2 regions of the Litchfieldella rifensis genome follow, and region 2 is predicted to be linked to the other one. Evidence: predicted binding sites of a transcription regulator. Region 2 holds the regulator's gene; the other holds the start of a gene.
The links. The regulator FliA, encoded in region 2, starts transcription of late flagellar genes. The targets are predictions, from matches to a motif close to CTAAAGTTNNNNNNNNNNCNGCCGATA.
Positions count from the first base shown of each region.

Region 1: a site for FliA is predicted at 3,146-3,172, ahead of ACFOEV_RS18230 (motility protein A). Genes of this name have one in related genera too.

Region 1 covers NZ_JBHRUG010000031.1:524,420-539,817, reverse strand. The annotation lists gene ACFOEV_RS18245 (FAD-binding oxidoreductase) at 1-947, opposite strand, end outside; gene ACFOEV_RS18240 (GntR family transcriptional regulator) at 1,153-1,842, shown strand; gene ACFOEV_RS18235 (ArgE/DapE family deacylase) at 1,863-3,122, shown strand; gene ACFOEV_RS18230 (motility protein A) at 3,414-4,271, shown strand; gene ACFOEV_RS18225 (OmpA family protein) at 4,264-5,229, shown strand; gene ACFOEV_RS18220 (hypothetical protein) at 5,263-5,709, opposite strand; gene ACFOEV_RS18215 (hypothetical protein) at 6,204-6,596, shown strand; gene ACFOEV_RS18210 (polysaccharide biosynthesis tyrosine autokinase) at 6,589-8,904, shown strand; gene rfbA (glucose-1-phosphate thymidylyltransferase RfbA) at 9,014-9,883, shown strand; gene ACFOEV_RS18200 (DegT/DnrJ/EryC1/StrS family aminotransferase) at 9,880-10,971, shown strand; gene ACFOEV_RS18195 (WbqC family protein) at 10,968-11,660, shown strand; gene ACFOEV_RS18190 (GNAT family N-acetyltransferase) at 11,709-12,122, shown strand; gene ACFOEV_RS18185 (phytanoyl-CoA dioxygenase family protein) at 12,177-12,968, shown strand; gene ACFOEV_RS18180 (ABC transporter ATP-binding protein) at 13,146-14,957, shown strand; gene ACFOEV_RS18175 (NAD-dependent 4,6-dehydratase LegB) at 15,116-15,398, shown strand, end outside.
Region 2 covers NZ_JBHRUG010000031.1:399,854-415,251, reverse strand. The annotation lists gene cheZ (protein phosphatase CheZ) at 1-676, shown strand, start outside; gene flhB (flagellar biosynthesis protein FlhB) at 830-2,002, shown strand; gene flhA (flagellar biosynthesis protein FlhA) at 2,011-4,095, shown strand; gene flhF (flagellar biosynthesis protein FlhF) at 4,092-6,410, shown strand; gene ACFOEV_RS17690 (hypothetical protein) at 6,412-6,936, shown strand; gene ACFOEV_RS17685 (flagellar protein FlhE) at 6,933-7,337, shown strand; gene ACFOEV_RS17680 (histidine phosphatase family protein) at 7,385-7,933, opposite strand; gene phnD (phosphate/phosphite/phosphonate ABC transporter substrate-binding protein) at 8,191-9,204, shown strand; gene phnC (phosphonate ABC transporter ATP-binding protein) at 9,292-10,077, shown strand; gene phnE (phosphonate ABC transporter, permease protein PhnE) at 10,074-10,898, shown strand; gene phnE (phosphonate ABC transporter, permease protein PhnE) at 10,892-11,698, shown strand; gene ACFOEV_RS17655 (RNA polymerase sigma factor FliA) at 11,935-12,633, shown strand; gene ACFOEV_RS17650 (EAL and HDOD domain-containing protein) at 12,653-13,888, opposite strand; gene ACFOEV_RS17645 (DEAD/DEAH box helicase) at 14,056-15,366, opposite strand.

The DNA of each region.
Region 1 (15,398 bases), 120 kb from region 2:
CTCGACTGGGCCAGCACGGCGTCGCTGATCAGTCCCTGCTCGGAGGCGGCTTCCAATGCCTGATTGAACCGGCTTGCGTCCTGTTCCGCATCGGTTCCCTGGGATTCGACGATCACGTAGTAGGGATGCTCGGCGGGCAGTGGCGGCGAGTGTCGGCCGCTGTCCACGGTCAGCAGGCGGTAGTGGGATTGCCACATGACCTCGAAGGCGCTGAGCTGGCCGCCGAGCCGTTGCCGCATCAGGCCCAGCAGATGGGTGAGGGCCGCGAAGGAGGGAGTGGCGACCAGTGCCGTCTGTTCGCTGGTCATGCGCGGCTGCAGTTTGAGGACGGCGCGAGTGACGATGCCCAGTGTGCCCTCGCTGCCGATGAACAGTTGCTTGAGGTCGTAGCCGGCATTGTTCTTGAGCATGTGGTTGAGCGAGCTGATGACGCTGCCGTCGGCGAGGACGGCTTCCAGCCCGAGCACTTGCTGGCGCATCATGCCGTAGCGAATCACGCGGTTGCCGCCGGCATTGGTGGCGATATTGCCGCCGATGGTGCAGGAGCCGCGGGCCCCCAGGTCCAGCGGGAATTGCAGATCTGCGGCTGCGGCCGCTTCCTGGACCCGCTGCAGCGGCACGCCGGCCTGTACCGTCATGGTGGCTCCCACGTGGTCGATATCTTCGATGGCGGTCATGCGTTCCAGGGAAATGACCAGTTCGTCGGGAGCGGCCCGGCCACCATGGACCAGGCCGGTCAGGCCGCCATGGGTCACTACCGGCTGTGCGGCGTCATGGCAGAGCGTCATGATGGCGGCGAGCTGCTCGGTATCGGCCGGGCGCACGATGGCCCCGGCCCGGCAGCGTTCACCGCTGAGCCAGTCGACGCTGCGTTGGGTGACGTCGTCACCGGTGAGCAGCCCGGAGGGGCCGACTACCTGCTTGATGTCGTTCAACAACGTTTGCATGCATGTTCCTTTACTCAAAAACATCTATGCCATGGCCGCTTCGTCGGCGTTTTATCTATTGGATCGCTGGGCCCGGGATGTCGAAAGGCAATGGTTTTGAACATAGCAGTGGTCCTTCAAGCTGTCGACAGTCGATAGTCGACAGAAAAAAGGATTGCGCCATACTGTGGGTATCAGGAGCTTCGCGACGATCAGGACAACCACCATGCATGCCAAGCACGCCGACGGCTTCCCGAGTCTCAAACAGATGAACCTTGTCGACCAGGTGGCCGATTTCCTGACCGAAGCGATCATCGCCAGGCGCTTCCAGCCCGGGGAGCGGCTTTCCGAGGTGCAGTTGTCGCGCAACCTGGACATCAGCCGCGCCCCGGTCAGGGAGGCGGCCCGCTTGCTCGAGAGCCGGGGATTGCTGGTGTCGCGGCCGCGCAAGGGGTTCTTCGTGCGCGAACTGGACAGCGACGATCTGGCGGATGTATTCGATCTACGGCTGTGCTACGAACGCCACGCCTTTCAACTGCTGGTGGCGCGGTTTACGCCCGAGATGCATGACATCCTGTACCGGCAGGTGGAAGTCATGTGCGATGTGGCAAAAGAGGGCGACGAGGGGCGCAAGATCGAGGAGGACCTGCGCTTTCATCGCTTGGTTTTCGAGTTGGCCGGCAATCGTCGCCTACTCAAGGCCTTCAATGACTTGTCCCATGAACTGCGGTTGTGCATGGCGTTGATCGAGCGCACCCACGCCGATCCCGGCAGTATCGCCACCAACCACTGGGCATTGGTGGAGGCCCTGGAAAGCGGTGATGCCGCCCGCTGCCGGGATGCCGTCGACTATCACATCGGTGTGGCCCGGGACTATGTGATTCAAGGAGTGAGCCCGTCGCCTGGGGAGAGGTGAGTGTTTCAAGGAGAATCCGGATGTTGAGCGATAGCGAAAAACGTGTCCTCGAACGGTGCGATAGCTTGTTCGACAAGACCCTGGAGATGACGCGGGATCTGGTCGGACAATACAGCGTGCTCGGCAACGAGCATGGCGCGCTGGAGACCATGGCGTCCTGGCTTCGGCGGCTGGGGCTTCCGGTGGAGCAGGTGCCGATGGACGATCCGGACCTGTCTCGCAACCCTCATCATGTCGCGGTCGAGTGGTCCAATCAGGGCCGCTACAATCTGGTTTCTCGTCTGAATCCCGACGCCCGGCGTCCGCATCTGGTATTGAACGGGCATCTCGATGTCGTCCCTGCCGAGCCGACCGACATGTGGACACGCCCTCCCTGGGAGCCGTGGGAGCGGGATGGTTGGCTATATGGCCGAGGGGTCGGGGATATGAAGGCGGGAATCGCCGCGACGGTGATGGCCGTTCATGCGGTTCGAGAGGCGGGCCCATCCATCGATTTTCCGCTGACCCTGCAGACGGTGATCGAAGAGGAGTGTACGGGTAATGGCGCTTTGGCCTGCGTCAATCGCGGCCATGCCGGCGACTTCGTATTGATTCCGGAGCCCTTCGGGGCGCAGATTTATGCGGGACAGATCGGCGTGCTGCGCTTTCGAGTCCGTGTCTATGGCGAGCCGGCCCATGTGCTGGATACCACGGCCGGGAGCAATGCGATCGAATACCTCCAGCAGCTGATTCCCGGGCTCAAGGCACTGGAAGCGGAACTCAATGAGTCACCTCGAACGCCGCCCTACGATGCGCTGGAGCATCCCTTCAACCTGAATATCGGGCGTATCGAAGGCGGCAACTGGGCCTCCAGCGTGCCCGCCCATGCCATTCTCGAGGGGCGAATCGGTTTTCCGTTCGACATGCCGCCGGAGACGGCGATGGAGAAGATGCGCGAGTGCGTGGCGAATTCCCATGCCGAGTTGGGAGGGCAGGTCGAGCCGCCCCAGGTCGATTTCCACGGTTTCCGCTCACGGGGGCATCTGGTCGACCTCGACAGCCGAGGCGTGCGCCTGTTGACGCAGTGTCACCGGTCGCTTACCGGTGAAGAGCCCGAGCACTACCTCTCGACCTGCACCACCGACCTGCATGCCTTCCATGTCGGCGCCGGTGTCGCCGGCACTTGCTATGGCCCGGTCGCGGAGCGCATCCACGGCGTGGACGAGTGCGTCGATATCGAGTCGATCCGCCACGTGCTGAAGGCCTACGCGCTGTTCCTCTGCCGTTGGGGGAGCCAGTAAGCCGGCCGTAGGCCGGATCGCGGCTAAAGCCACTCCTACCTTTGCCGCGGCGCCAATATCCGCCACTGCATATAAGGCGGGTTTCGCAGGAGCGGAGGTATCCGTGATTCCTGCTGGCCATGTGCCATCGCGGCTTCAGCCCGGGCGGCGTTCCGACGATGGAAGGCACCACGAAGACTTGGCGCCCATAAGTTACGCCCACTCCTGGCGCCTTTTCGCCGCTTTGACCGGCTTGCCCGCCGTTATCATGAAGACTCCCGATATTGCCATTTCTTCATGCAGGCGCGATTCATGAATCCTTCCACTTTGATCGGTATTGCCGCCAGCGTCATGATGCTGGCCAGTGTGTTGTTGTTGAGCGCCGAGTCGGCGGCCAGTTTCATCAACCTGCCTGGCCTCGCCATCGTGCTGACCGGCACCCTGGCGGCGACCTTCATCAGCTATCCGCTGCAGGAGGTGGTACGGGTGGTACGCCTGGTGGGGCTGGTGTTTCGTCGTGAAAACAGTTACGTGCATGACGATATCCAGGAACTGGTGAGCATGGCCCGGTTGTGGTTCAAGGGCAATGTACGGGCCGTGGAGACTGCCTTGACGCGCACCCGCAACCCCTTCCTGCGCACCGGCATCCAATTGGTGATCGACAATACCCGCGAGGAGGAAATCCTCGATCTGTTGCGCTGGCGCATCGCCCGCATGAAAGCCCGTGAGCGCGCCGAGGCACAGATCTTCCGCACCATGGCGCTGTATGCGCCGGCGTTCGGCATGATCGGTACCCTGGTGGGGTTGGTGAATATGCTGGAAGTGATGGCTAGCTCGGAGGTCGGCATCATCGGCGAGCGCATGGCGGTGGCGCTGCTGACGACATTCTATGGCATCGTGCTGGCCAACCTGGTGTTCAAGCCGATCGCCGTAAAGCTGGAGCGGCGAACCGAGGAACGCCTGATCGCCATGAACATGGTGATGGAGGGGGTGTCGTTGATGTCGCGACGGCGCTTGCCATCGTTCATCGAGGAGACCCTGAAGTCGTTCATGGCCAATCACCACGACGAAATCCGTGACGTAGCCATGGCAGATGGCGCAGCGCCCGCGCCAGCAAGCTGGCGCACCAAGCTGAACCGGCGGGTGAGATCGGGAACCGCCGATGCGTGACGATTATCGCCTCGATGCCCGCAGCGGCGCTCAGCATGAGGAGCTCCTGACCCCAGGGATGCAGGAAGAGACCGGCACGGTGTGGATGGTCAGCTATATCGATGTCATGACCCTGCTGGTGGCCACCTTCGTGTTGCTGCTGTCGCTTTCCAGCCGGGTCGGAGGGAGCAGCGACATGAGCGAGCCGGTGGAGGCAGCGCCGGCACTGGCCTTGATGCAGCAATCGCCTGCGCGCTTGGGGGTGCCATTGCCGGAAGCGGCCCTGACCACCCCTGTCGCAACGCCGAGCTCGCCGACGGTCAACGATGCCCGTCACATCGATCCGCAAGCGGTGGTCGTGGCGTTGGGCGAGGCACGTCGTCAGCCGGAAGCTCCGGTCACCGAGACACCCGAGGTGGTTGCCCCAATGGACCTGAAGCTCGATACGCCACTGGAGAACCTCGTGGTGGTGGTGACGGCGAGCGAGCCGTCGGGCATGCAGCAACTCGATCCGCGGGCTATCGAAGTGGCGTCGACCTTGGCCGACTCGCTCGAGCAGCGCCTGGCCGCAGCCCCGCGCCTGCCGAGTCTGGAAGGCGTAACCGTCTCGCACGTGGCCGAAGGCATCAGCCTGCGTGTCGAGGATCACCTGTTGTTCGAATCGGCCGCCGCGGAACTGATCGGCTCAGGCCGTGACGTGATCGACAGCCTGCTGGCTATCATCCAGCGCTACGAGGGCGAGGTGTCGGTGGAAGGACATTCCGACAGCCAATCGATCAACACCGAACGTTTCCCTTCCAACTGGGAGCTGTCGAGTGCCCGCGCTATTGCCGTATTGCGGCACTTGCAGGCGGCCGGTATCGATGGCTCGCGCTTGAGGGCGGTGGGCTTGGGTGACACGCGTCCCATTGCCAGCAACGATACCGCGGAAGGGCGGGGAAGGAATCGGCGGGTCGAGGTGATCGTACACCTGGATTAGGACAGGCTGAAAATCGCTCGACGGCTTTTCATCTCAATCCTGTGTCCTGCGATTCGGTTTCTTCTTCTTGTTCTTGCTGCTGACCGTGAACATGGCGCCCTTGATGAGCAGGGTAATGGCGAACACCATCCAACCGGCGCTGGCCAGCACGTTGAACAGCAGCATCTTCTGTGCGCCGTTCAGTGGCGACACCAACGCCTCGATCAATACCGCCAGCAATAGTGCCAGCAGCAGTGGCAAAGCGAGAACGTGCATCCACATTTCCGTACGCCGGCGGCGAATCCGGAAGCGGCCCAGTATCAGGCGCATGGGGCGATGACCCCAGGTAACCAGGATGATGGTGCCGACCAGGCTCAAGGCGCCCATGGTGGGCATGGTGGTACCTTGATGGATCGAGAACGACACCGACCAGGACAGTAACAACCACATCAAGCCTTCGAGCATGGCGATGGCATCTGCTGAAGTGCGGGCTACACGCATTGAAAACCCTCTTGATGGCGTCATGCCGATGGTACGGGATATTGCGCTTGTTGTCGGCAGCCTATTGGCTCGAACCATGAATGTGCTCCTCCTCTGATGGCAAGCCGTGCTGCGATCTCCAAGCCTGGCTGTGTGACTCCTCCCTTTGATATTTCCGCTATTTTTTGCCCCGCAAGCCTCTAGATGACGGCCCATGAAGGCTATGCGCTAGCATTAAAAAATGCCGAGGTCAAGGCCATTTTCATAATACTAATTCCGAAGCCTGTTCTCAGTCTGACTTATCACTAGTTATTAGTGTTCCTCATTGAGGCAGGAATAAAAAAATCAGCATGTAAAAATTCCAATGACATGTAAACTTGTGTATCGAGGGGTGTCTTCTTGTAATCAATGATACCTAAATAACGAATATTGGCACTCGAATTACACAATAAGATACTTACATGGCCTTGGGGATAGCCAAGTAACAACCCCGGGGCGGTAGCGTGGGGAAAAGAATGACTGTTGATGAAACCTGGTCTCCCTTGGAGAGGCGGTTACTCGTAGTGCCATTGGCAGGTACCATATCTGGATATGCGGCGCCTGGTGGGTACATCGACGATGACACTGACGCCTGGGGTATCGACCACTTGGTGAATATCGAGTTGTTGACTACTGAGTTGACGATGGCAGCAGGAGCCGAGCGCCGTGAGGCAGAGATTGATAATGCCGAGCGTCGTGATGGCTCCTTTTTTTGTCTCTACCTTTTTTATCCCTACATCGGTTGTGCGCGGATCGCTGGCAGAACCGTTAATGAAATCTGCAGCATTCTGATGCCACACCGGCTCAAATGGCTTAGTGGCTCTCTCCTGTATCGAATTTTTACTTGGAGGAGCGGTTTCTGTGAATAACTTTTCTCCGCATGATGGTATGCCTCCAAAGCCTGGCACTCCTGCCATAATTTATAATCCTGTGATACCCAGCGATAGCATTGATGTGGCCCGCTTGTTGGGTATGCTTCTTGACTATAAATGGTGGATCGCCTGTGTCGTTTTGGTGTTCACACTAGGAGGCATCGTCTATGCATCACTGCAGACACCGATTTATCGAAGCGATGCTCTAGTGCAGGTGGAGAGTCGAAGGTCGGTGAGTCCCATAGGAGGGCCTGAAAATAACGGCGATGAGACGATTCAAGGAGCAAGCATCGCGGCAGAAGTAGAGATTCTCCGTTCACGCATGGTGTTGGGTAAGGTCGTTGATAGGCTAGGCCTTGATACTATCGTTTTCCCACAAAAATTACCAGTGATCGGGGACTATGTGTTGCGAAATAATATTACCCGACCTGACTTTAGTGGACTGCCGCTGATCGGTGAGTGGTTGAATAATGCCAATCATCCTGCATTATGGGCTGACGAGAACATTGAGATCATGCATTTTGATGTAATCGATGATCTCCGTGGGCAACCTTTGATACTCAAGGTATTGGGAGGGGAAAAATATCGTCTTTATATGAATGAAGAGATTCTGGGCGAGGGTAGTCCGGGTACGGAAGCGCATTTCCTTAATGATGCTGTTCAAGTGCGAGTAAAAGCACTGAATGCACACGCAGGTGCTGAATTCACACTGATAAAGTTATCTCGACTCGGTGCTATCAATGCATTGGCCTCTCGACTGTCAATATCCGAAGTGGGGGGGACTAACCGGGGGCCCAGCACTGGTATGCTTCGAGTAACATTGACAGGGGCCGATCGTAATGAAATCCGCCAAACTCTGGATGCAATCGTCGATACTTTCCTGATACAGAATGTCGAGAGAAAGGCGGAGGCGACTCAGCGGAGCCTGGCCTTCCTTGAACAGCAGGCACCTGAGCTTCGCACTAGATTGGCAAGTGCCGAGGACCGACTGAGTGAATACCGTGCAAGTGTAGACAGTGTTGATGTCGATGCCGAAGGGCAATCCATTATCAAGCAATTCATTGATATCGAGCGCCAAGTCAACGAAATTAGCATCCAGGAAGCCGATGTGGCGCAACGTTTTACTCGCAATCACCCGACTTATCAGTCGTTGTCTCGACAAAAATCTTACCTGGTTACAGAACGTGATCGTCTCAATCAACGTGTCAATGCAATGCCCGCTGCTCAACAAGAAGTCATTCGCCGTACTCGAGATGTGGAAGTGACGCAGGCCATCTATGTCAATGTGCTCAATAAACTTCAGGAACTGGAGTTGGTCAAGGCTGGTACCGTTGGCACGCTTCGCGTTATCGATACCGCTGCCGTTGGCGGTGTTCCTATCTACCCGAAAAAAGCCAGTATGGTCGGAATATCATTCGTATTGGGTCTGCTAGTTGCAATTATTGCTGTTGTGGTTCGTGGTTTATTCAATCGTGGGGTAGAAAGCCCGGAGCAACTCGAGAGCTTGGGTTTCCCCGTCTACGCTACTGTTCCCTTGTCGGGCGATCAAGCACGATTGGACCGTGTATTTCGGCAGCGACGCCACAAAGCTGGAAATCCCGGCATTCTGTCCAATAGCCATCCTACCGATACCGCTGTCGAAGCGCTTCGAGGGCTTCGCACTGCCCTGCATTTTGCCATGCTGGATGCTTCGAATAACTGTCTCATGATCTGTGGGCCGAGCCCCGGTATTGGCAAGAGCTTCGTGGCTTTAAATCTAAGCGCAGTGTGTGTGCAAGGGGGGCAACGTGTTCTTGTCATCGACGCGGATTTGCGAAAAGGTAACTTGCATTATGCTTTCGGTCATGCATCTGCAAAAGGTCTCTCAGAAGTGCTGAGTGGCCGGTTAGATCTCTCAGCTGCGATCAGATCCAGCGGTGTCGACAGGTTTGATTATCTCTCTCGTGGTATAGCTGCACCTAATCCCTCGGAGCTATTGATGAACGTTCGTTTCGCCGAATTGATGGAGAAGGTTAGTGAAGAATATGATCTCGTGATTCTGGATACCCCACCGGTATTGGCTGTTACCGATGCGGCGATTATTGGCAAGTTGGCGGGAACCACGCTTATGGTAGCACGTTTCCAGATGAACCCTCCCAAGGAAATAAAGCTTGCCTTCAGTCGGTTGGAAAATGCTGGTGTTGAAGTTAGAGGCTGCATCATTAATGGAATGCAGCGCAAGGCGGCGGTTGCCTACGGCTATGGTTATTACCAATATTCATATACTTCCGGTCGGCAAAGGAAAGGTCTGGCTGAGCATGTATAATTTCTATGCTGTGAAAATTTAATAGATGAGTGAGAGGTATCATCAAGTGCATCGCAGTAGTTGAATTATCAGCGACGATATTTAGGGCGCATATTAATGGAGAGGTCGCATGAAGGGGATCATTCTCGCCGGTGGTTCCGGTACACGTCTTTATCCTATAACCATGGGAATATCTAAGCAGTTGCTGCCCATCTACGACAAGCCGATGATTTACTATCCTCTCTCGGTTCTGATGCTGGCAGGAATCCGAGATATTCTAGTCATCACCACTCCCGATGAACAGTACTGCTTCAAGCGCCTCTTGGGTGATGGCAGTCAGTTTGGCTTAAACCTTGTATATGCTGTGCAATCCAGTCCTGACGGTCTCGCCCAGGCATTTATCATTGGTGAATCGTTTGTTGGACATGATTCCGTATGCCTCGTGTTGGGAGACAATCTCTTCTATGGTCAGGGGTTTTCCCCCATGCTTCAGAAAGCAGCTAGGCAGGACAAAGGGGCAACAGTCTTCGGTTATTTGGTCAAGGATCCGGAGCGTTTCGGCGTAGTGGAATTCAATGAAGAAAAGCGAGTTATCTCTATTGAAGAAAAGCCTGAATATCCCAAGTCGCGTTTTGCTGTGACCGGGTTGTATTTTTATGATAATGATGTGGTTAATCTGGCCAAGAAGGTTGTTCCCTCCGGTCGTGGTGAGTTGGAAATCACCAGTATCAACCAAGCTTATCTTGCACGTGGAGATTTGAGAGTGGAGGTGCTGGGGCGTGGTTTTGCATGGCTGGATACAGGGACTCATGAAAGTTTGTTGGAAGCTTCGCAATTTGTAGAGACAATTGAAAAACGCCAAGGCTTCAAGGTTGCCTGCCTGGAAGAAATAGCTTTCAATAATGGATGGCTGACAGCCAATGAACTCTCCAAAGCAGGAAACGACCTTTCCAAGAATGGATACGGAAAGTACCTTCTGGAGCTGGTGAGAGAACTATGATCCCGGTTACCAAGTCTTACTTGCCAGATCGTGAAAAATATTTTCGCTATATCGACAGCATCTATGCTCGCCATTGGTTGACCAATCATGGCCCTCTTGTACAGGAATTGACTCGGCGACTTGAAGTGTATCTAGAGATAGAGAACTTGCTGTTGGTGGCCAACGGTACCCTTGCTCTGCAGATTGCCTATCGAGCCTTGGGGCTGTGTGATGGAAAGAGTAGAGCCGCAGCCATTACCACTCCATTCAGTTTCGTTGCCACCACCAGTTCGTTGAAATGGGAAGGCATTGAGCCAATCTTTTCTGATATTGATCCTTACAGTTGGTGCCTCGACCCCAAGCAAGTGGAAGCGGACTTGAGTGAAGATATTCGGGCATTGGTACCGGTACATGTGTTTGGAAATTCTTGTGCCGTTGAGGCATTGGAGCTCATTGCCGCCACCCATGGGCTCAGCTTGATCTTTGACGGGGCACATGCTTTCGGCGTCAGGTATCGGGGAGAGAGCCTACTCCAGCATGGCGACGCCACCACCCTCAGTTTCCATGCCACCAAGCTGTTCCACACTATCGAAGGCGGAGGCATTATCTTCCGCCGCAAGGAGCACCTTGAGAGGGCTCGCCGGATGATTAACTTCGGGATGTCGGTCACCGGCGAGATAGGTGACTTAGGCATTAATGCAAAGATGAGCGAGTTCCAAGCTGCCATGGGACTGTGTATCCTGGACGATATTGATGAAATCATGGAGAAGCGTGCTGAGCTCTGGTGCCATTACCACTCAAAATTGAATGAAATAGTTAAATTTCAGTTAACCAGTGAAAATTGCACTAGAAACTACTCGTATTTTCCGGTTGTATTTGAAAGCGAAACCATGTTAATGAAAGTTAAATCCTCTCTTGAGGAACGAGACATTCATGCTAGGCGTTATTTCTATCCCTCTTTAGATGATCTATTGTATACTACGCCTTGTGTAAGAAAAGAAAATTCCAAGTCTATTTCCGAGAGAATTTTGTGCCTACCGCTTTATCCTGAAATGAGCCTAGAAGATTCTCAGAAAGTCATCGATGTCATCTATCGGGCGGTGAAATGAAAGTGGCAATCATGCAGCCATATATTTTTCCTTATATCGGCTATTACCAGCTTGTTGCCTGTGCGGATAAATTTGTCATCTATGATGATGTGAATTATATAAAAAGAGGCTATATTAACAGAAACTATATATTGGATCATGGAAAAAAGAGACGGTTTACTATTCCGGTCCCTGGTGCCTCAATTCACAAGAAAATATCAGAGTTAAAATTTTCCAGTGATGTTGAGGCCCAGTTGAAAGGCATACAGCACGCCTATTCAAAAGCTCCTTGTTACGATGATGTTTTTCCAATTATAAAAAAGGTTTTTGAAGGTAGGGATAGAGATATATCTGAGGTTTGTTGCGACGGAATAAAAAGTGTTTTTGACTATCTCGGCGTCAATGTTTCTATGTGTAGTTCTAGTCAGATTGATTATGATAGAGAGCTTTGTGGGTCTGAGAAGTTGATGAATATTTGTGATTCTTTAGGTGCTCGCGATTATGTGAATAGTGTTGGTGGGGAGAAATTGTATGATAAACATTATTTTTCATCCAGAGGATATAATCTCTCGTTTTTAAGAACCAATGATTTTGGCTATTCACAGGCTGGTGTGAGTTGCTTTATTTCTAACTTGTCCATGATCGATACGCTAATGCGATGTTCCAAGGACGAAGTTGGGGAAATTCTCCACAAATACGACTTGGTGTAACTGTTCTACCTCATGAATTGAAAATCTAAGTTTCTATGCTGTGGCCGCATGATAAGAGAAGATATAAAAAACATGATTGTTAATGAGCAACAAAGTCAGCAGACTGATTTTTTTTCTATTACTGATATAAATGCTTACATTGACAAGATCATGAGTGCGGCTGATGTAGTAGCGCACTACAAGAACGGAAGCCTGATTGGCTTTGTTGCGTTTTATTGCAATGATGAAACAATGAAACAAGCTTTTGTCAGCATGATTGTTGTTTCTCCCGAAATGAGAAGTACTGGTGTTTCCTGCAGTCTGTTAGAGACTGTGGTGTTCATGGCAAAGAGAAACGAAATGAAAAAGGTCTGCCTTGAAGTGAAAAAAAGCAATCATCGGGCTTTTAGGTTTTATGAAAAGAAAGGATTTAAGGTCAAGAGTCAAGATGAAGTAAGTTATATTATGGAATTGCTAATCTGAGTTTCTCAGCTTTCTTATAGAATCTTGTCGATATGTAATACTGAGGGATGAGAAATGTATGAATTAATGGATGTTGGATCATTTGATAGGGAAATGGACGGAAAGGGATGGGTGGTTTTCAGAAACGCGATTCCCGATAATTTGGTTAATAATTTGAGAGAAGATTGTCTAAAATGGATTGGTATTTGCGCTGAATATCAGATCAAGAATAATATTAACGAGGCTGGGGACGGTACCGCTCATCAAGCTGTGGGCAAAGGAGACAGCATAGATGATTTTCTCGACATGCATCTTTTTCATGACTATCTTTCACGATTCTTCGATGGCAAGCCGTACGCCTTAAATGCATGTACCCCGGTTGGTGGTTTTCCCAGCGCTGATATCTATATCCATAAGGTGCACCGGGATGTTGGTAGCTACATACCTGGTTACAAGTTGAGAATTAATATGTTGGTTATGCTTGATGATTTTACATTGGAAAATGGGGCCACTAAAGTATTATCCGGTGCACATCTGAGAGAAGACAAACCGAGTGATTACGACTTTGATAAGGAATGTGACACGATCCTTGGTCCGGCTGGTTCTGTAGCCTTGTTTAACTCTTACCTATGGCACAAGGGAGGTGCTAATACCACTAAAAAGAATAGGGTTGCACTCACTCTAAGCTTTGGGAGGCCTTTTATAAAACCCCAACTCGACTATGCAAGAATGCTAGGAGAAGAGTACGGCAAAGACCTGTCAGAGTTCACAAGGCAGGTGTTGGGATATAATTGCAGAGTGCCGACTAATCATGATGAGTGGTATAAACCTGTTGCAGAAAGGCTGTATCAAGCTAATCAAGGTTGAGAAACCTGGCATTTCTTCAAGTGATGATCACCCCTAATGATTGATCAAATAATACTGGCAAGCGCTTTAAATTCTTATTTTTTTGTTTGTTCTGAGTCAGTATTTGGGATTCTACAATCCAGGCTAAAACGTGATTTTCGATCATTTAGTTTTATTAATAAAGGTAATGCTTGACTTATGTATAAATCCATTAAGTCTCTTTACTTTCTTTTGACGAAAGAGCAGCGTAAGAAATTGCTCTGGCTTCAGGTGTTGGTCGTCATCATGTCCTTTGCGCAGATAGCCAGTGTAATATCCATCGGACCCTTCATGGCTATCGTCGGCGACATGAGCCGATTGGAAGGACAGGGAGTGCTAGCCAGGCTTTATCAAGGCAGCGGGTTGAGCTCACCTTTCGAGTTTTTATTCTGGCTAGGCATCGTCGTGTTGGTGGTTTTGATTATGGCGGCAATAGTCTCTATGTATACCACTTGGCGAATGTGCATGTATGGTGCCAAGGTTGGTGCCGACATAAGTAACCGTTTATTTAATTATTACATGCAACAGCCGTGGTTATTCCATGTTGGTGGAAGCAGTAGCACCTTGACCAAGCAGATAGCTCAAGAATGTCAGAGAGTCAGCACGGGAATTATAAAGCCCTTGATGGAAATGAACGCAAAATTGGTTCTGTCTGTCATGATGGCTTTAGCCATATTTCTTTATAATCCTGTGGTTGCAATTGCCGGGTTGCTGATATTTTCATTTTCATATTTCATTCTCTATATCAGTGTACGGCGCAGGCTGATTAAAAATGGTAGATTGATGTCGAAAATTCAGACATTTCGTTTCAATATAATGGCGGAGGGTTTTGGAGGTATCAAAGACACTTTGGTATTAGGTAGACAAAAGAGCTTTATTTATCGTTTTAGTAGAACAAGTGATGAATATGCGAATGCTTATGGAATAACTCAAGCATTAGGGCAGGTCCCTAGTTACGCAATGGAATTAATCGCATTTGGCTCTATTATTTTCCTGGTGCTTTATCTTTTATCAGTGCATGAAGGCAGCCTTGGCCATATTCTGCCCATTCTTTCTGTATATGCACTGGCAGGTTTCAAGATGCTGCCAGCATTTCAACAAGTCTATCGTAGCATCTCTAGTATCCGAAGTAATATAGCCGCTTTCGAAGCTATCCATGAAGATTTGAAAGCGTCTTATGGCCAGCGGCTGGTAGCGCGTGATAGCGACGGTGAACCTGAGAGCACTCCGCCTCTGACTCTTAATCACAGCATTGCGCTAAGAAATATCATATTTCAGTATCCTGGTAAGGACTCACCAGCGCTGAATGGCTTGACTATCGATATATCAGCCAACAAGGTCGTGGGTTTGGTGGGATCTTCCGGGTCGGGAAAATCTACTGCTGTCGATATCCTTCTAGGATTGTTCAATCCGGACTCAGGGCAGGTTCTTATTGACGGAAAACCACTTTATTCTCTTGATGATCGAGTATGGAAGAACACGGTTGGGTATGTTCCTCAAAGTATCTTTCTAGCCGATGCTACTATTCGTGAAAATATTGCTTTTGGATTGCCACCGGAAAAGATAAATGAGGATAGAGTGAAGAAGGCAGCTAGCTTGGCGCATCTAGATGAGCTTCTAGAAAGTCTTTCACGTGGTCTAAACACAAGAGTGGGTGAGCGAGGGGTTCAGCTTTCAGGAGGGCAACGTCAACGCATCGGGATAGCTCGGGCCTTATACTGTGATGCCAGTGTTTTGATTCTTGATGAGGCTACTAGTGCACTTGATGGCATCACGGAAAAGATGATTATGGATGCTATCCATGATCTCTCCGGAAGCAAGACAATTGTCATGATTGCTCACCGACTGGCAACAGTGAGTCAGTGTGACTGCATTTATCTGATGGTTGACGGGAGAGTTGTTGACAAGGGGAGTTATGAGGAGTTGGTAGGCAGAAACGAGATTTTCCAACGAATGGCCCAGCATGTTTGATAAAAGACGCTATATCCTGCCGCAGCGAGCGACTTGATAATTATGAAACTCTCACATTTGTAAATGGTGATTCGTCTTTAAAAAAATATTTCCAATTGATTTCTTTATATTGTGAAATTTAAGTTGTCTAGCTGTTGTCTTGTCGGGGAGTACTAACAATGGATTTGAGCAGTGCCAGGATTCTCGTCACTGGAGCGGACGGCTTCATTGGCTCACATCTCACGGAAGCGCTTGTCGAGCGTGGTCACGAGGTGAAAGCCTTGGTGATGTACAACGCCTTCAATAGCAGGGGGTGGCTGGACCAGGCGGCACCAGCGGTGCAGCGCAACCTGGAGGTTGCCGCCGGTGATATCCGCGATCCTTACTGGGTACGTCATGCCATGCACGGTTGCGATATTGTCTTTCACCTCGCAGCCCTGATCGCCATACCCTACTCGTATT
Region 2 (15,398 bases):
TGATGCGCAGCAGTCATCAGCCCAGGGCGCAGACGATCTGGTTCAACGAATCGGTCATCTGACGCGCATGCTGCGTGAAAGCATGCGAGAACTGGGACTGGACAAGGAAATCGAAAAGGCCGCCGAGGCGATTCCCGACGCTCGGGATCGGTTGAACTATGTCGCCTCGATGACCGAGCAGGCGGCCGACCGGGCGCTCAATGCCATCGATCGAGCACAGCCCATCCAGGACGAACTGGGGGCCAGGGCTGGAGATCTCGACAAGCGCTGGCAACAGTGGTTCGAAGATCCCATCGAACTGAGCGAGGCCAAGGAACTGGTCAGCGATACCCGGGCCTATCTTGGTGAGGTGCCGAACCGCACGCAGGCGACCAATGCCGAGCTGCTCGAGATCATGATGGCCCAGGATTTCCAGGACCTGACCGGTCAGGTGATCAAGAAGATGATGGATGTGATCCGCGAGATCGAACATCAGCTCGTCCAGGTCTTGCTCGATAGCGTGCCGGAAGGCCAGGAGCGCCGGGAGATGCAGCGTCGTGCGGAAGGGCAGTGGGAAGCCGATGCCAAGAAGCGTGAGGAGTCGCTGCTCAATGGGCCTCAGATCAAACCCGAAGGAGCCGATGTGGTCAGTTCCCAGGACCAGGTCGATGACCTGCTCGATGAACTGGGGTTCTAGTTTCGTTCCACTCTTCCCCCGCTGATGACCAAGAGCGCAGTAGTCGTGAATTAACGCACGATTACTCGCGCTTTTTGGCGTATCACCGCTAGCCCTCTTTCACGACAATGGCCAGCATCCAGGACTTCCAACCTCGGGTGTGTTTCCCAGGCCATGGCCGATCAGAACAGCGACCAGGAAAAGACCGAACCAGCCACGCCACGACGCCTCGAGAAGGCGCGTGAGGAAGGCCAGGTCGCCCGGTCCCGCGAGCTGACCACGTTCATGTTGCTGCTGGGCGGGGTGGGTGGCATGTGGTCGATGGGGGCGATGCTCTACGACCAGCTGGGGCTGGTGATGGAACAAGCGTTTCTCTTCGAGCGACGCCAGGCCTTCGAAACGATGCCGATGTTGAGTCATGCCTGGGAGCTGGGCCAGCGCACGCTATTCGCCATGCTGCCGTTATTCCTGCTGTTGGCGGTGGTGGCGCTGGTCGCGCCGGCGGTGCTGGGAGGATGGCTGATTTCCGCCAAGTCCTTGCAGCCTCAACTCTCGAAGCTCAATCCTTTCAAGGGATTGAAGCGTATCTTCGGCACCCAGGCCGTGGTCGAACTGGCCAAGGCGATCGCCAAATCGGTGCTGGTAGGCGGTGTGGGGCTGACTTTCTTGCTCGCCAACCGGGGCAAGTACATGGGGTTGATGGATCAGCCCATTCAGCAGGCGCTTGCGAGCGCCTTGGAATTGGCGGCATTGGCCTGCGGCCTGATCGTCCTGAGCCTGTTGGTCGTGATCCTGATCGATGTGCCGTATCAGCTATGGAGTCATGCCAAGAAGCTGCGCATGAGCAAGGAAGAGGTCAAGCGAGAGCACAAGGAGTCGGAAGGGGATCCGCATTTGAAGGCCCGGATCCGCTCCCAGCAACAGTCCATGGCACGCAATCGCATGATGAGCAAGGTGCCCGAGGCCGATGTGATCGTTACCAATCCGACGCACTATGCCGTGGCCCTGCGCTATGACGATGGCAAGATGTCGGCACCGAGGGTGGTGGCCAAGGGAGCCGATGCGGTGGCGGCCAGGATCCGTGAACTCGGCAGCGAACACCGGGTGCCGCTGCTCGAGGCACCGCCTCTGGCGCGGGCGCTTTACCATCACGTGGATCTCGACCGCGAGATCCCGGTGGATCTTTATACGGCGGTAGCCGAGGTGCTGGCCTGGGCCTTCCGCCTCAAGCGGGTACGGGAAGAAGGCGGCGAAATGCCCGAAACTCCCAGTGACCTGCCGGTTCCCGAGACGCTGGATGACCATCGGCCCGCCGATTCATCGGTGCCGGGGGATGAGTCAACATAGGAGCCTCGATGAGAGCGCTGACCGATTACCTGGGACGTCGCGACTGGATGGGCGATGTCCGCATGAAGCTGCTGGCCGGCCCGATCCTGATCATCATGATCCTGTCGATGATGATCCTGCCGTTACCGCCCTTCGCATTGGACCTGTTCTTCACCTTCAATATCGCCCTGGCGGTGATGGTGTTGCTGGTCAGCATGTTCACCCAGAAGCCGCTTGATTTTGCCGCCTTCCCGGCGGTGCTGCTGTTCACGACCCTGTTGCGGCTGTCACTGAACGTGGCGTCGACCCGCGTGGTATTGATGGAGGGTCATCAGGGCGGCGATGCGGCGGGCAAGGTCATCGAGGCCTTCGGCCAATTCCTGGTCGGCGGTAACTTCGCCGTGGGGTTGGTGGTCTTCCTGATCCTGGTGGTCATCAACTTCATGGTCATCACCAAGGGTGCGGGGCGTATCGCCGAGGTCGGGGCGCGTTTCATGCTCGACGCCATGCCCGGCAAGCAGATGGCCATCGACGCCGACCTCAACGCTGGCCTGATCGGCGAGGACGACGCCCGCCAGCGGCGCGCCGATGTCGCCCAGGAGGCCGACTTCTACGGCTCCATGGACGGTGCCAGCAAGTTCGTGCGTGGCGATGCCATGGCGGGGCTGGTGATCATGGTGGTCAATATCATCGGTGGCCTGTTGATCGGCATGCTGCAGCATGGGATGGATTTCGGCAGTGCCGCGCGTACTTACACGCTGCTGACCATCGGCGACGGCCTGGTGGCGCAGATCCCCGCGCTGGTGATCTCCACGGCCGCCGGTGTCACGGTGTCGCGGGTCAATACCGACCAGGACGTCGGCCAGCAGATGATCAGCCAGTTATTCGTCAATCCGCAGGTGCTGATCCTGTCGGCCTGCGTGATGGGCATGCTGGGAATGGTGCCGGGCATGCCCAACCTGGTGTTCCTGATCTTCACGGCGATCCTCGGAGGCCTGGCCTGGTTCCTGATGCGTCAGCAAGAGAACAAGCTGGCCGAGGAGGTGGTCAGGGCGGAAGCGCCGCCGCCACCGGAAACACCGGAGGCAAGCTGGGACGATGTGCAACTGGTCGATACCCTGGGGCTGGAAGTCGGACATCGACTGATTCCGCTGGTCGACCATCGTCAGCAGGGCGAACTGCTGGGGCGTATCAAGAGTGTGCGCAAGAAGTTTGCCCAGGACGTCGGATTCCTGCCGCCGGTGGTGCATATCCGCGACAACCTGGAGCTAGGCGCCAACACCTATGTGATCACCCTGAAGGGCGTGGAGGTCGGGCGTGCCGAAGCCTTCCCCGGCAAGTGGCTGGCCATCGACCCGGGCCAGGTATCCGGGCATGTCGATGGCACGCCTACCCAGGATCCGGCCTTCGGCCTGCCTGCGGTATGGATCGATAGCGGGCAGCGCGAACACGCGCAGGTCTACGGTTATACGGTGGTCGACGCCGGCACCGTGGTGGCGACGCATCTCAATCATCTGTTGCACCGTCATGCCGGCGAGATGCTCGGCCGCCAGGAAGTGCAGCAGCTTCTCGACAAGCTGGGCGAGGAGAACAAGTCACTGGTCGAGGACGTGGTACCCAAGGCGATTTCGCTGACGGTACTCCAGCGTATCCTGCATAACCTGCTCGAGGAAGACGTGTCGATTCGCGACATGCGGACCATCCTCGACACCCTGGCCGAGCACGCCGGACAACAGACCGATGCCAACGAACTGACGGCGATGGTGCGTATCGCCTTGGGCAGGTCGATCACGCAGCAGTGGTTCCCGGGGCAGGACGAGCTCCATGTCATCGGCCTGGATGCCAATCTCGAGCAGGTGCTGATGCAGGCCATGAACGGTGGCGGGGCGCTGGAGCCGGGATTGGCTGACACCTTGATGCAACAGGCCGAAGCGGCTCTGCAGCGCCAGGAAGCCAGTGGCGAGCCACCGGTCCTGGTCGTGCAGCATAGTCTGCGCGCCTTGCTGGCGCGCTTCCTGCGCCGACGCTTGCGGCATCTGGTGGTGATGTCCCAGGCCGAGATTCCCGATGACCGTACTCTGAGGATCACCACCCTGGTAGGGGCACAACAATGAGTGTGAAACGTTTCGTGGGGGCCAACAGCCGCGAGGCGATGCGCCAGGTGCGCGCAGCGCTGGGCGACGACGCCTTGATTCTGTCCAATCGTCGGGTCGAGGCGGGCGTCGAAGTCCTGGCAATGGCCGATGATGAGCATGGTCGCTTGACCGAGACGAGAACCGCGCCGGCCACGACTCCTGCCCCTCGGTCTTCAGCATCGGCTGAACGCGTCGAGCGCACTCGCGAGGTTCGCTCTCAGTCACCGCAAGCTACCACGATACCCGATGTTGCCCCCGTTCAAGCGACACCGATGGATTTTGCCGCGCTCAGCGAGCGACTGCTGGGCGAGATGCAGGACATGCGGGCCCTGTTGAACCGTCAGGGAACCCCGGCGCCGGCGACTTCGGCGGCGGATGTCACTACCCGGTTGTGCCAACGCCTCGCGGCGGCAGGAGTCGGGCCGCGGCTGGCAGCCGAACTGCTGGCCACACGGCCGAGTGAGCTGGAGATGGCCGAAAGCAGCGACACTAGCCTGCAGGCCTGGCTGGTTCGACAACTGGTGGCGCGGCTCGCGGTTCCCGCGGATGAAACGGATTTGCTCGATGCCGGGGGAATCATTGCCTTGGTCGGGCCCACCGGGGTCGGCAAGACCACCACGACCGCAAAGCTGGCGGCACGCTATGTGATGCGCCATGGCAGTGACCGGGTCGCTTTGGTGACCACCGACAGCTACCGGGTGGGGGCCCATGAGCAGTTGCGCATCTATGCCCGTCTATTGGGCGTGGAGGTGCATGCCCTGGAAGCCGAGGCGCCGTTGCCGGCACTGCTCGAGCGGCTCGCCGACAAGCGTCTGGTGATCATCGATACCGTCGGCATGAGCCAACGCGACCAGCGTCTGGTCAAGCAGGTGGCCCAGCTCGGCAGTGGCGGTGGTGCGGTTCGTTTGATGCTATTGCTGAATGCGGCGAGTCATGGCGACACGCTGGAAGAGGTCATCGCCACCTATCGGCGGGCCGCCGAAGCAGCAGGTAACCGGCTCGTCGATTGCATCCTGACCAAGAGCGATGAGGCGGCAAGGCTGGGTCCCTTGCTGGATACCGTCATTCGCCACGGCTTGCGACTGCATTATGTCTCTCATGGCCAGCAGGTGCCCGAGGACCTGGCCTTGGCCGATGCCCGTCAACTGGTCGAGCAGGCCTTGATGGTCGACGGTGACTCTCCCTTTGCACCGGACGCGGGCGACCTGGTGCCCGTTGCCCGGGAGGTGCGCGGCATGCAATCGCTATCGCGGGGGCTGTTGGGACAGGGACGCTCGCTGACCGCGGCGCTGGCTTCCCTGCGACAACGGCTGCCGGGCTTCGCCTTGCTCGAAGCGGCATGGGATGCGGCTTTCCTTGCGCAGCAACATCAGCAGGACGTCATCTCCGAGATGCAGAGGCAAACCAGTCGCCTGGCCCGCGAGCGGGCGCGTACCGACGATGGGCTGGGCATGCTCTGGGGGCCGCTCAAGGTTAGTGGGTGCGACTGGGCGAGCCCGGTTCAGGCCATCGACCCACAGGGCCGACTGTTGGGATTGAGCTGGCAGCATCATGAGTTGCCGGCGGGGCAGGACCAGCGGCTGGGGTGGGCTGGCGATAACCTGGGGGCCGACCGCCACCTGTTGGCACAGTGTCCGGATACGGCTGCCCTGGAATGGCTTGGAGCCTGGCAACTGCCCTGGCTGGCGGCGACCAAGGGCAACCGTCGTGTCACGCACCTGGGAGAGCGCCGCAGCCTGTCGCAGCTAGGCGAATTGGCTAGTCGCGAGGCAGCGCTGTCCTGTCGATTGCATGGGCGCCACGCTGTAGTGCATCTGGCATGCCTGGATATCGAGCTACCCGGGCGGCGAGGCCCTGCCGCCGTATCGGTGCAACCAGCCACGGCCTGGTTCGGTCGGCTCAACGATGTCGACAGCGGACGCGAGCTGGGGCGGCGGTATTGGTTGTCGTCGTCCCTCGACCCCGCTCTGTCTCGCCGTCTCGTGAGTATCGCGCTCGCGCTTGCCGAATTGCCGGTGTTGGTACGCAATGCCTGGCGTCATCTGGGGGATGCCGGTCTTTCCCGCAGCGATCCGGCACTGCGCCTGAGCCTGGCCAGCGGCCTGGCCGCTGTCGCCTTGCGCCTGGATCAGGACGATACCGACTGGGCCATGGACGTGCGCGCTCAGTTGCTCAGTCTGTTGGTCGGTAAGGGACAACGCAAGCCGAGCCAATTGCTGGAGGCCTTGTTGCACCTCTTCGCTGCGCGGGACGTCTTTCGCCAGATGAGGCACAGTGGGCAAGAGGCACTCTGAGATGAATCGGCCGACTTCCGGGAATGACGACCAGGCGGCTGGCTTGCGCAGTTGGGCGGCACGGCAGGACATTGCCGTGGAGGAGACGCCGGACAGGCGTGTCGCTCCCCGGCTGCGGACCTTGATGGTGGTAGGGTTGCCGGACTCCTCTCGGCAGCAACGGCAACGCGTAGAGCAGGTGCTGCACGACTGGCATGCCGGTGGTCAACGTTGGATCGGCGATCCTGGGGCATGGCGAGTGGTGGCCCTGGATGCGGCCAGTCCCCATCTGACGGTACTCGCCGATCAGCAGCCACGCTGGGCCTTGTGGGTGGATAGCGATCTCGAGGGCTTTCGCCGCGCCTATCTGGCGCTCAAATCGCTGCGTTCCCGGCAAGGGCCGCGTCGTCTGCTGGCGATTCATCCGGGATTCGCTTCGCGTTCCGGCCTGCTCAACAATCTGCAACAGGCCGCCGCTGACTTTCTCGGTATCGAGTTGCTGGTGCTGGACGGCAGCACGTCTGGCCGGGTGGGACGACGCGCATGACGGTATTGCGTTGGCTGGCAGTCGCTATGATCGCGGTGAGTGCCTTGTCGATACCACCAGCCTGGGCGGCATCGGGTAGTTGGGTGGCAGAGGCGCCCGGGCTGCGTGTGGCCGTACCCGAGCGTGAAACGCGCTCGCCACCCCTGGCAGCACCCGATGTCATCCCCGGTGGCGCGCGCATCTCCACACTGCGTTGGCGGTTCGAGGCCTCGACGAGGCGACCCCTGCAAGCCTGGCTGTGTCACCCGGCTCGCTGTATACCGTTATCTTCCCCGTCCGGTCGAAGCACGGCCCTGGCCGAGTTGCCGGCAACCGCCCCTCTGCACTTCCGGTTTCGGCTTCCTCGCGGAGGGCAGGCGGTGCAGGTGGAGGGGGTGCAGGTAATCGTCGATTATTATTAGGTCCCGCTCGAAAACTGCCATCGCTCGCCGACTTTTCGTACGGCGCCTTAAGAGCCGGCATCGCGCAGCACGGTGATGCTGGCCGGCGCCAGGGACGGATGATCGCGATGACGTTGCAGCGGCTTGCCCGCGACAGCGGTAAGCAGGATCTGCAGCGGGTCGCCATGACTGACCAGGAGCACCGTCTCGCCGCTGTATTGCGCTTCCAGGGCTGAAATGACCGCCTGCATGCGCCTGGCCACGGCGACGACACTTTCCACGCCACGGCATTGATGGCCGGCATCCTCGGCATCCAGTGCCCAGACGTCGGGATAATGGGTGTCGGCCTGGGTGTCGAATTCGCCGAAGAAACGTTCGCGCAGCCGCTGTTCGACTTGCATGATCAGCCCGAAGTGGTCGGCGATGCGTGCCGCCGTCTGCGTGGTGCGCAGGAAGTCGGAGTGCAGGACGCGAGTCGGCACAGGCCACCGCCAGTCACTGGTGACGGCCGCCAGTTGGGCCTCGCCCCGCGCCGAGAGACCGAAACCTTCGACTCCTCGTGCGGGATCGCTGACGATCAGGCCGGCTTCGTTGGCCTGACTATGGCCATGGCGCATCAGAAGGTAGCGGTTACGTCGGAGCACGGGTGCCTTTACCTCGCAGGGGGTCACCTGTTCATGACGGCTGAGGCTCTGCCGTCCCATTGCCTGACTCGCTTTCGAGCACAGGCGTTGTAAAAAAATTGACATATTCTTGATGGGAAATCTAGACTAAACGGATAAGTTGTGCCTCGTTATTCTGATAACAACAACAGACCCAAGCTTTACTATAACACCAAACAATGAAATTAATATAAGTATAAGAGGATCGCGCCATGAGCCGTTTTTCATTTATCAAGGGTATCGATACGTCAGGGAAATATCGCTCTGGAATAGTGTTATCGCTGGCAGCAGTGCCCTTGACCTTGTTGTTGGCGAGTCAAGCCTTGGCCGATTGCGAGCGAGGCGATTTGGATGCACTTTATTGTGATGAAGATGGCGACATGGTGGCAGACTTACCTAAAGACGAATCTGAGTGGGTGAATCCGGATACCTTGATCTTTGCTTATACTCCGGTCGAGGACCCCGCTATCTATTCCGATATCTGGCAACCCTTCATCGATCATCTACAAGATGCTACGGGAAAGAGTGTGCGTTTCTTTGCCGTGCAGTCGAATTCTGCACAGGTTGAAGCGATGCGAAGTGGACGGCTCCATATTGCCGGCTTTTCCACTGGACCGACCCCTTTCGCCGTCAATCTGGCCGGTGCGGTTCCGTTTGCCTTGATGGGATCGGATGATGGCCGGTTTGGTTATACCCTTCAACTCTATACCCATGTGGATTCGGGTATCGACAGCATGGAGGATCTGCGGGGTCGCCGAGTCGCGCATACCTCACCGACTTCCAACTCGGGGAACCAGGCTCCCAGAGCACTTTTCCCTGAGTTGGGCATCACTCCCGGCGACGACTATGAAGTCGTTTACTCGGGTAGCCATGATCAATCCATGCTGGGTGTCGTGGCCCAGGACTATGATGCGGCACCCGTGGCATCGGAAGTCGTTGAGCGCATGGCAGCACGCGGCTTGTATGAGGAGGAGGATGTCAAGATAATCTTTGAGTCTGCCCCTTTTCCGACAACCTCCTATACTTATGCGCATAATCTTCATCCCGATCTTGTCGAGAAGATAAAAGAGGCTTTCTTTTCCTTCGACTTTGAAGGGACGGCGCTGGGAGATGAGTTCGAAGGCGTCGATAAATTTATCCCGATCCGTTACGAGTCTGATTGGGCGGTAATTCGCACTATCCAGAAGGCAAACAATGTGCGTTATACTCGTGACGATCTTGAGTGATGCCGGATGGCTGTGGAACGGGCCGCACTGTCGTTGGTGCGGCCTGTTTCTTGTTGTTTGAATCAATGTAGCTCCTGGAAAGGTCATATGCTCAAGATCTCTAATCTTGTCAAGCGCTACGGCAGTGATGAGCCGGTTCTCAAAGGCCTGGATTTGACGGTCGAGGGAAGCTGCGTCGTTTCCATCGTGGGGGCATCCGGTGCAGGAAAAAGTACCATGCTCCGATGTATCAACCGACTGGTGGAGCCGACATCGGGATCCATCACGCTCAATGATCTGGAACTGGTAAGTCTTGGAAAAGGTGAATTGAGACGAGCCAGAAGAAAGATCGGTATGGTGTTCCAGGGATTCAACTTGATTGACCGGCTAACGGTCATGGAGAATGTGCTGTCCGGAAGACTGGGGTACGTGAACTTCTTTCAGGCAGTGAGCCGGCGTTTTCCTCAACAGGATATCGACCGGGCCTTCACCTTGATGCAGCGAGTTGGCATCGTGCAATACGCCAACAAGCGCGCTGATGAACTTTCGGGGGGAGAGCGTCAGCGTGTCGGTGTGGTTCGAGCTTTGATGCAGGAACCGGAAATTCTACTGGCCGATGAGCCTACGGCCTCGTTGGACCCCAAGACATCAGAACAAATCATGGTATTGCTGCAGAGTCTCTCGGACGAAATGTCGCTGCCCGTTTTGATCAATATCCATAACGTCTCGCAAGCGAAGACCTATACCGAGCGTATCGTGGGGCTTCGTCATGGCCGGATGATATTCGATGGCGCTCCCGCTGATTTCAACAAGGAGGCCTTGGATGCCATTTATGGAGGCATAGAAGCGGCGGAGGAGATGTTGGAGAAGAATACCTGGGAGAAAGTGTCGTGACACAAGGTGATCTTTCTTCCCGTGGCAACGTCGGATATGGCAGGAAATGGAAGAAACCACCTTTTATTGTGAATCCTGTTATCCGATATGGTCTGCTGGCGGCTGCCGTCGTCTATTTTTATTGGGCTTTTAGCACGCTTCCGTTTGATTGGGAGCGGATTTCCGAGGGACTGCCACGAGCGGCCAGGATTTTCGGCGGCGGATTTCCTCCAAGCTTTGAACGTGCAGGACTATTGCTGACCGGGTTCAAGGAAAGTTTTCAGATAGCGATCTTGGCAACGCTGTTGGGTGTCATGCTGTCCATCCCCTTTGCGATTATGGCTGCCCGCAATATCGCGCCAAAGCCGATCTACTTCCTTGGCCGAGCCGTTATCATCGTTTCACGCAGTTTTCATCCCGTTATCGTGGCCATTCTTTTCGTCAAGGCCGTGGGATTCGGTCCCTTGGCTGGTATCTTGACACTAACTATCTATTCGATAGGGTTTGTTGGAAAGTTGCTTGCTGAAGAGATCGAGGAAATCGACTGGGGGCAGGTGGAGGCGGTGCGCGCGACGGGGGCCGGGTATTTTGCAACGCTTGTCTATTCCGTGTTCCCGCAGATATTGCCTCGGCAAGTCGGGTTGTCCATGTACCAGTTGGATAGTAACTTGCGTGCTTCAGCAGTCGTCGGGATCGTGGGGGCCGGCGGGATCGGCGCTACCTTGATGAATGCATTCGGACGATATGATTACGATTTTGCCTTTGCGATATTGCTGGTAATTATCGGTGTGATCCTGGTGAGTGAGGGTGTTAGTGGCTGGGTGAGGAAGAAAATATGGTAGAGCGTGATGATTTGGCCACTAGAGTCTGGGTTCGCTATGATCGGAAAGAGAAGTTGGTCCGTCTTCTCATTTATTTAACTATTGTCGCTGTTATCGTATGGGCTGTTCGAGATGTCGATATATTCTGGCCCTGGGTCTGGGATGCTCCTGTACAGATCCATAGCCTGGGTCGTCGCATGTGGCCACCCGACATTCGGGATCTTGGGCTTATTGTCAATGCCATGATCGAGACCGTGCATATTGCGACGCTAGCGACGTTCCTGACGGTGTTCCTGGCTCTTCCGGTATCTTATATTGCTGCGCAGAACACGACGCCTAACCGGTTTTGCCTGTGGCTGGGGAGATTCATCCTGGTCTCCAGCCGGTCGGTCAATACCATTATTTGGGCACTGCTATTTGTGGCTATCTTCGGGCCAGGCGTGCTGGCGGGCATTCTCGCTATCATGTTTCGCTCCATTGGCTTCATAGGAAAACTGATGGGCGAGGCCATCGAAGAGATCGACCGGCGCCCGGTCGAGGCCATACAAGCGACCGGGGCATCGAGGATGAAAGTGGTTTTCTATGCGATCGTCCCACAAGTCATTCCTGCCTTTTTCGCTATCATCATCTTGAGGTGGGACATCAATATACGAGAATCGACCGTCTTGGGTCTGGTGGGGGCCGGTGGTATCGGGGTGATATTGCAGGGTTCGATCGATACTTTTGCCTGGCAGGCCGTTGCCACGATCCTGATCGCGATCATCATCCTCGTGCTGGTCGGGGAAGCCGTTACCAGTTGGTTGCGTCGCAAGGTGATCTGACGGATGGCCCCATGCTGTGCGAGCCAGAAGCCGTTCCTGAGTGGAGACGCTGGCGCCAACGGCGGCCCTTGAGAGGGCAAAACTCGGAAAAGCCTTGCATTGGACGGGGTATTCGATGCTTGGCGGGAGTCTGCGGGGGGCAATAATGGAATGCGTGACGGGTCGGTGTATCGACCCGTGGTATCGGTTTTCCATGGATTCAAGGCTTTCCGTTAGGGCTGCCCGAGGCGAGAAAGATGTACACGGCACAGGGCAAGATCGACCAAGGGGCATTGCTCGAGCAGTACCTCCCCATAGTGCGGCGACAGGCTTTGGCGCTGCAGGTGAAACTGCCGGCGAGTGTAGAGCTCGATGACCTGATCCAGGCGGGCATGGTCGGTCTGCTGGATTGCCTGGCGCGTTATGACGCCAAGCATGGGGCAAGCTTCACCACTTATGCCAGCCAGCGCATTCGCGGGGCCATGATCGACGAACTGCGCAGCCGCGACTGGGTGCCGCGTAGTGTGCGGCGCAATGCCAGGGCTCTGGATGAAGCCATCCGGCGACTCGAGCAGAAGCTTGGCCGAGCCGCCGATGAGCGTGAAATCGCCGCTGAGCTGGGTATCGGCCTCGACGAATATCACCAGTTGCTGGGAGATGCCAATGGCGGGCAGTTGCTGCCCTTCGAGGAACTCGTCGCCGAAGGCAGCGAGCCAGGTGCGGGGGAGGGGGCACCGCCATCTCCTTTCGCGGCGCTGCTCGACGGTGAGCGGCGGGAACTCCTGGTGGCGGCCATCGAGCAACTTCCCGAACGCGAAAAGCTGCTGCTGGGGCTCTATTATCAGGAAGAGCTCAACCTCAAGGAGATCGGCGCCGTGCTCGGCGTCAGCGAGTCCCGCGTGTGTCAACTCCATAGCCAGGCGGTATCACGCCTGCGAGCCAAACTGGTCAAATGACTGGGACACAACGGTACTTCTAGATGGCTTGCATGATGGCTTGGGTTTCCTCCACGGCTCTCAGATAACAGCCACGTAGCTCCTGGCTGGGTTGCGCCGCCTCCTCGGCCTCGAGTTGTTGATAATCCCGAGCCAGCGTCAGAATGGCGCCCAGGGTGCCGTTGCCAGTGAGCAGGGCGCGGGCAATGCCTGAATCCAGTGGTATCTCTTCGAGCAGGTCACGCATCTCGACGCCCAGCATGGCATCCATCAGCGAGAATAGGCCGGTGGTAAAGGCGTCTTCGGCGTCGATATCGCGGAAGGGGGCGGCCAGATGCTTGCACATGAAGGCACGGGTCAGGGCATGCTGCATGGTCAAGCGACAGATGGGACCATTCTGCGACAGCATGACGGTGGCCACCAGGGTGCGCAATTCGTTCAAGCCCAGAAGCTGGAGGCAGCGCTTCAAGTTGGTGGTTTCGCTGTGGCCGAAATAGCTCGAGTTGGCACGCTTGATCACCGTTAGATAGAGATGGGGGTCGAGGGCAATCATGTCGGCGACATGCTCGAGGTTGACCAGCTCGCGATAAAGCTCGCGGATCAGCTTGATTTGAATGCTGCTGTTGTTGCGGCGCTGGGTGCGCCGTGACGCAACATTGTGGGGATGCGCAAAGAAGAAGCCCTGGAACAGTGAGAAGCCCTCGGCCTTGGTGCGCTCGAATTCCTCCAGGTTCTCCACCTTCTCCGCCAGCAGAGTGCAGCCATGGTCGCGATAGAGCGTCAGGTGATGAGGCTCATAACCCGCGACGACGTCCACCTTGACGATGTCGGCCAGCGACAGCAACGCAGCATTTCCCTTGTTGACCACGTAGTCGTCCAGGGCGATCCGGAAGCCGCGAGACTTGATGAACCGCAAGGCGGCGATGATCGGCTCGCTGGCTTCGACACTCTCGAGTATTTCGATGACCACCTTGTCGGCCGGCAGGGGAAGTAGCTCGGGGCGTTCCAGCCATTCCCGCGAAACATTCATGAACAACAGGCGATCGCCGACCAGCCTGTCGAGGCCGATTTCGTAAATGGCCATGCTGCTCGCGCGGGCAGTCGCCACCAAGGGATCGCTGATACTGGCGCTGTCCGCGCCGGCATGGCTGCGGTACAGAAGCTCGTCGCCGACGTGACGGTACTCGGCATCGCAGATGGGCTGCAGGGCGATGCAATAGTCGGTGCTGGGTGCGTCTTGCTGATAAGGCGCCGTTGGACCCTGTGGTGTGATCACGGTGGTTCCCTGCTGTCGTTCCCCGAGGATGAGCCTTTGGTGCCATGGTGGTGGCCGGTTGGCTTCGCATTATGGGAATGATCTTACTCTCGGGATCAAGGGGCTGACAATCGAATCCAGAAGGGAGGAGTCCGCCGGTGGATCAGGCCCACCGGCGGCAGTGAGGGTCAGGCCTGCTGGGGACGACGGGCCCGCCGCCGACGGCGTGGGGCGTGTTGTTCGTTGTCGTTGCGGGCTTGGGAAGTGCCGTTCTGGCGGCGCTGGTCTTGTCCCTGGCCAGTGCCGGAACGGCCGCGACCGCCTTGGCCGCGACGGCCGTTCTCGATCGGCTCCGGCTTGGCATGAGGATCGGGTTCGAACCCCGGCTCGACATGCTTGTCCAGGTTGCGCTTGATCAGCCGTTCGATGCCACTCAACAGGCCGTGTTCATCGACGCATACCAGCGATACCGCTTGGCCTTCGCTGCCGGCGCGGCCGGTACGGCCGATACGGTGTACGTAGTCCTCGGCGACATTGGGTAACTCGAAGTTGACCACATGAGGCAGCTCGCTGATATCGAGGCCGCGGGCGGCGATATCGGTGGCCACCAGTACCTGCAGGCTACCGTCCTTGAACGCGGCCAATGCCTTGGTGCGCGCCGACTGGCTCTTGTTGCCATGAATCGCCATGGCCGGGATGTCCTGCTTGGACAGTTGCTCGGCCAGACGGTTGGCGCCGTGCTTGGTGCGGGTGAAGACCAGGACCTGGTACCACCGATGCTTGGTGATCAGGTGGGCCAGTAGCTCACGCTTCTTGTCACGGTCGACACGGTAGATAGCCTGGTCGACGGTCTCGGCGGTCGTGTTGCGTCGGGCGACCTCGATCATGGCCGGGTTGTCCAGCAAGCCGTTGGCCAATTGCTGGATCTCGTTGGAGAAGGTTGCCGAGAACAGCAGGTTCTGGCGCTTTGCCGGCAGCAGGCGCAACAGTTTCTTGATGTCGTGGATGAAGCCCATGTCGAGCATGCGATCGGCTTCGTCGAGCACGAGGGTCTCCACCTGCGACAGGTCGACGTGGCGCTGTTGGTGCAAGTCGAGCAGGCGGCCGGGGGTGGCGATCAGGATGTCGAGGCCGGGGCGAATGGCATCGACCTGCGGCTGTTGGCCGACACCGCCGAAGATGACATGCGAACGCAGCTTGAGATGGCGGCCATAGGCGCTGACGTTATCGCCGATCTGGGCGGCCAGTTCGCGGGTCGGGGTCAGCACCAAGGCACGGATCTGGCGTGCCTTGGGACGAGAGCCCTCCGCCAGGCGCTGCAGCAGTGGCAGGGTAAAGCCGGCGGTCTTGCCAGTGCCGGTCTGGGCGCTGGCCAGCAGATCGCCACCCTTGAGGACGGCAGGAATCGCCTGGCGCTGGATGGGGGTAGGGACGGTATAGCCTTGTTCTTCGACCGCGCGCAGCAGTTCGGCGCGCAGGCCAAGTTCGGAAAAGCTCATGCAAACTCCGGGAAATACGCATCCGCCGCTCG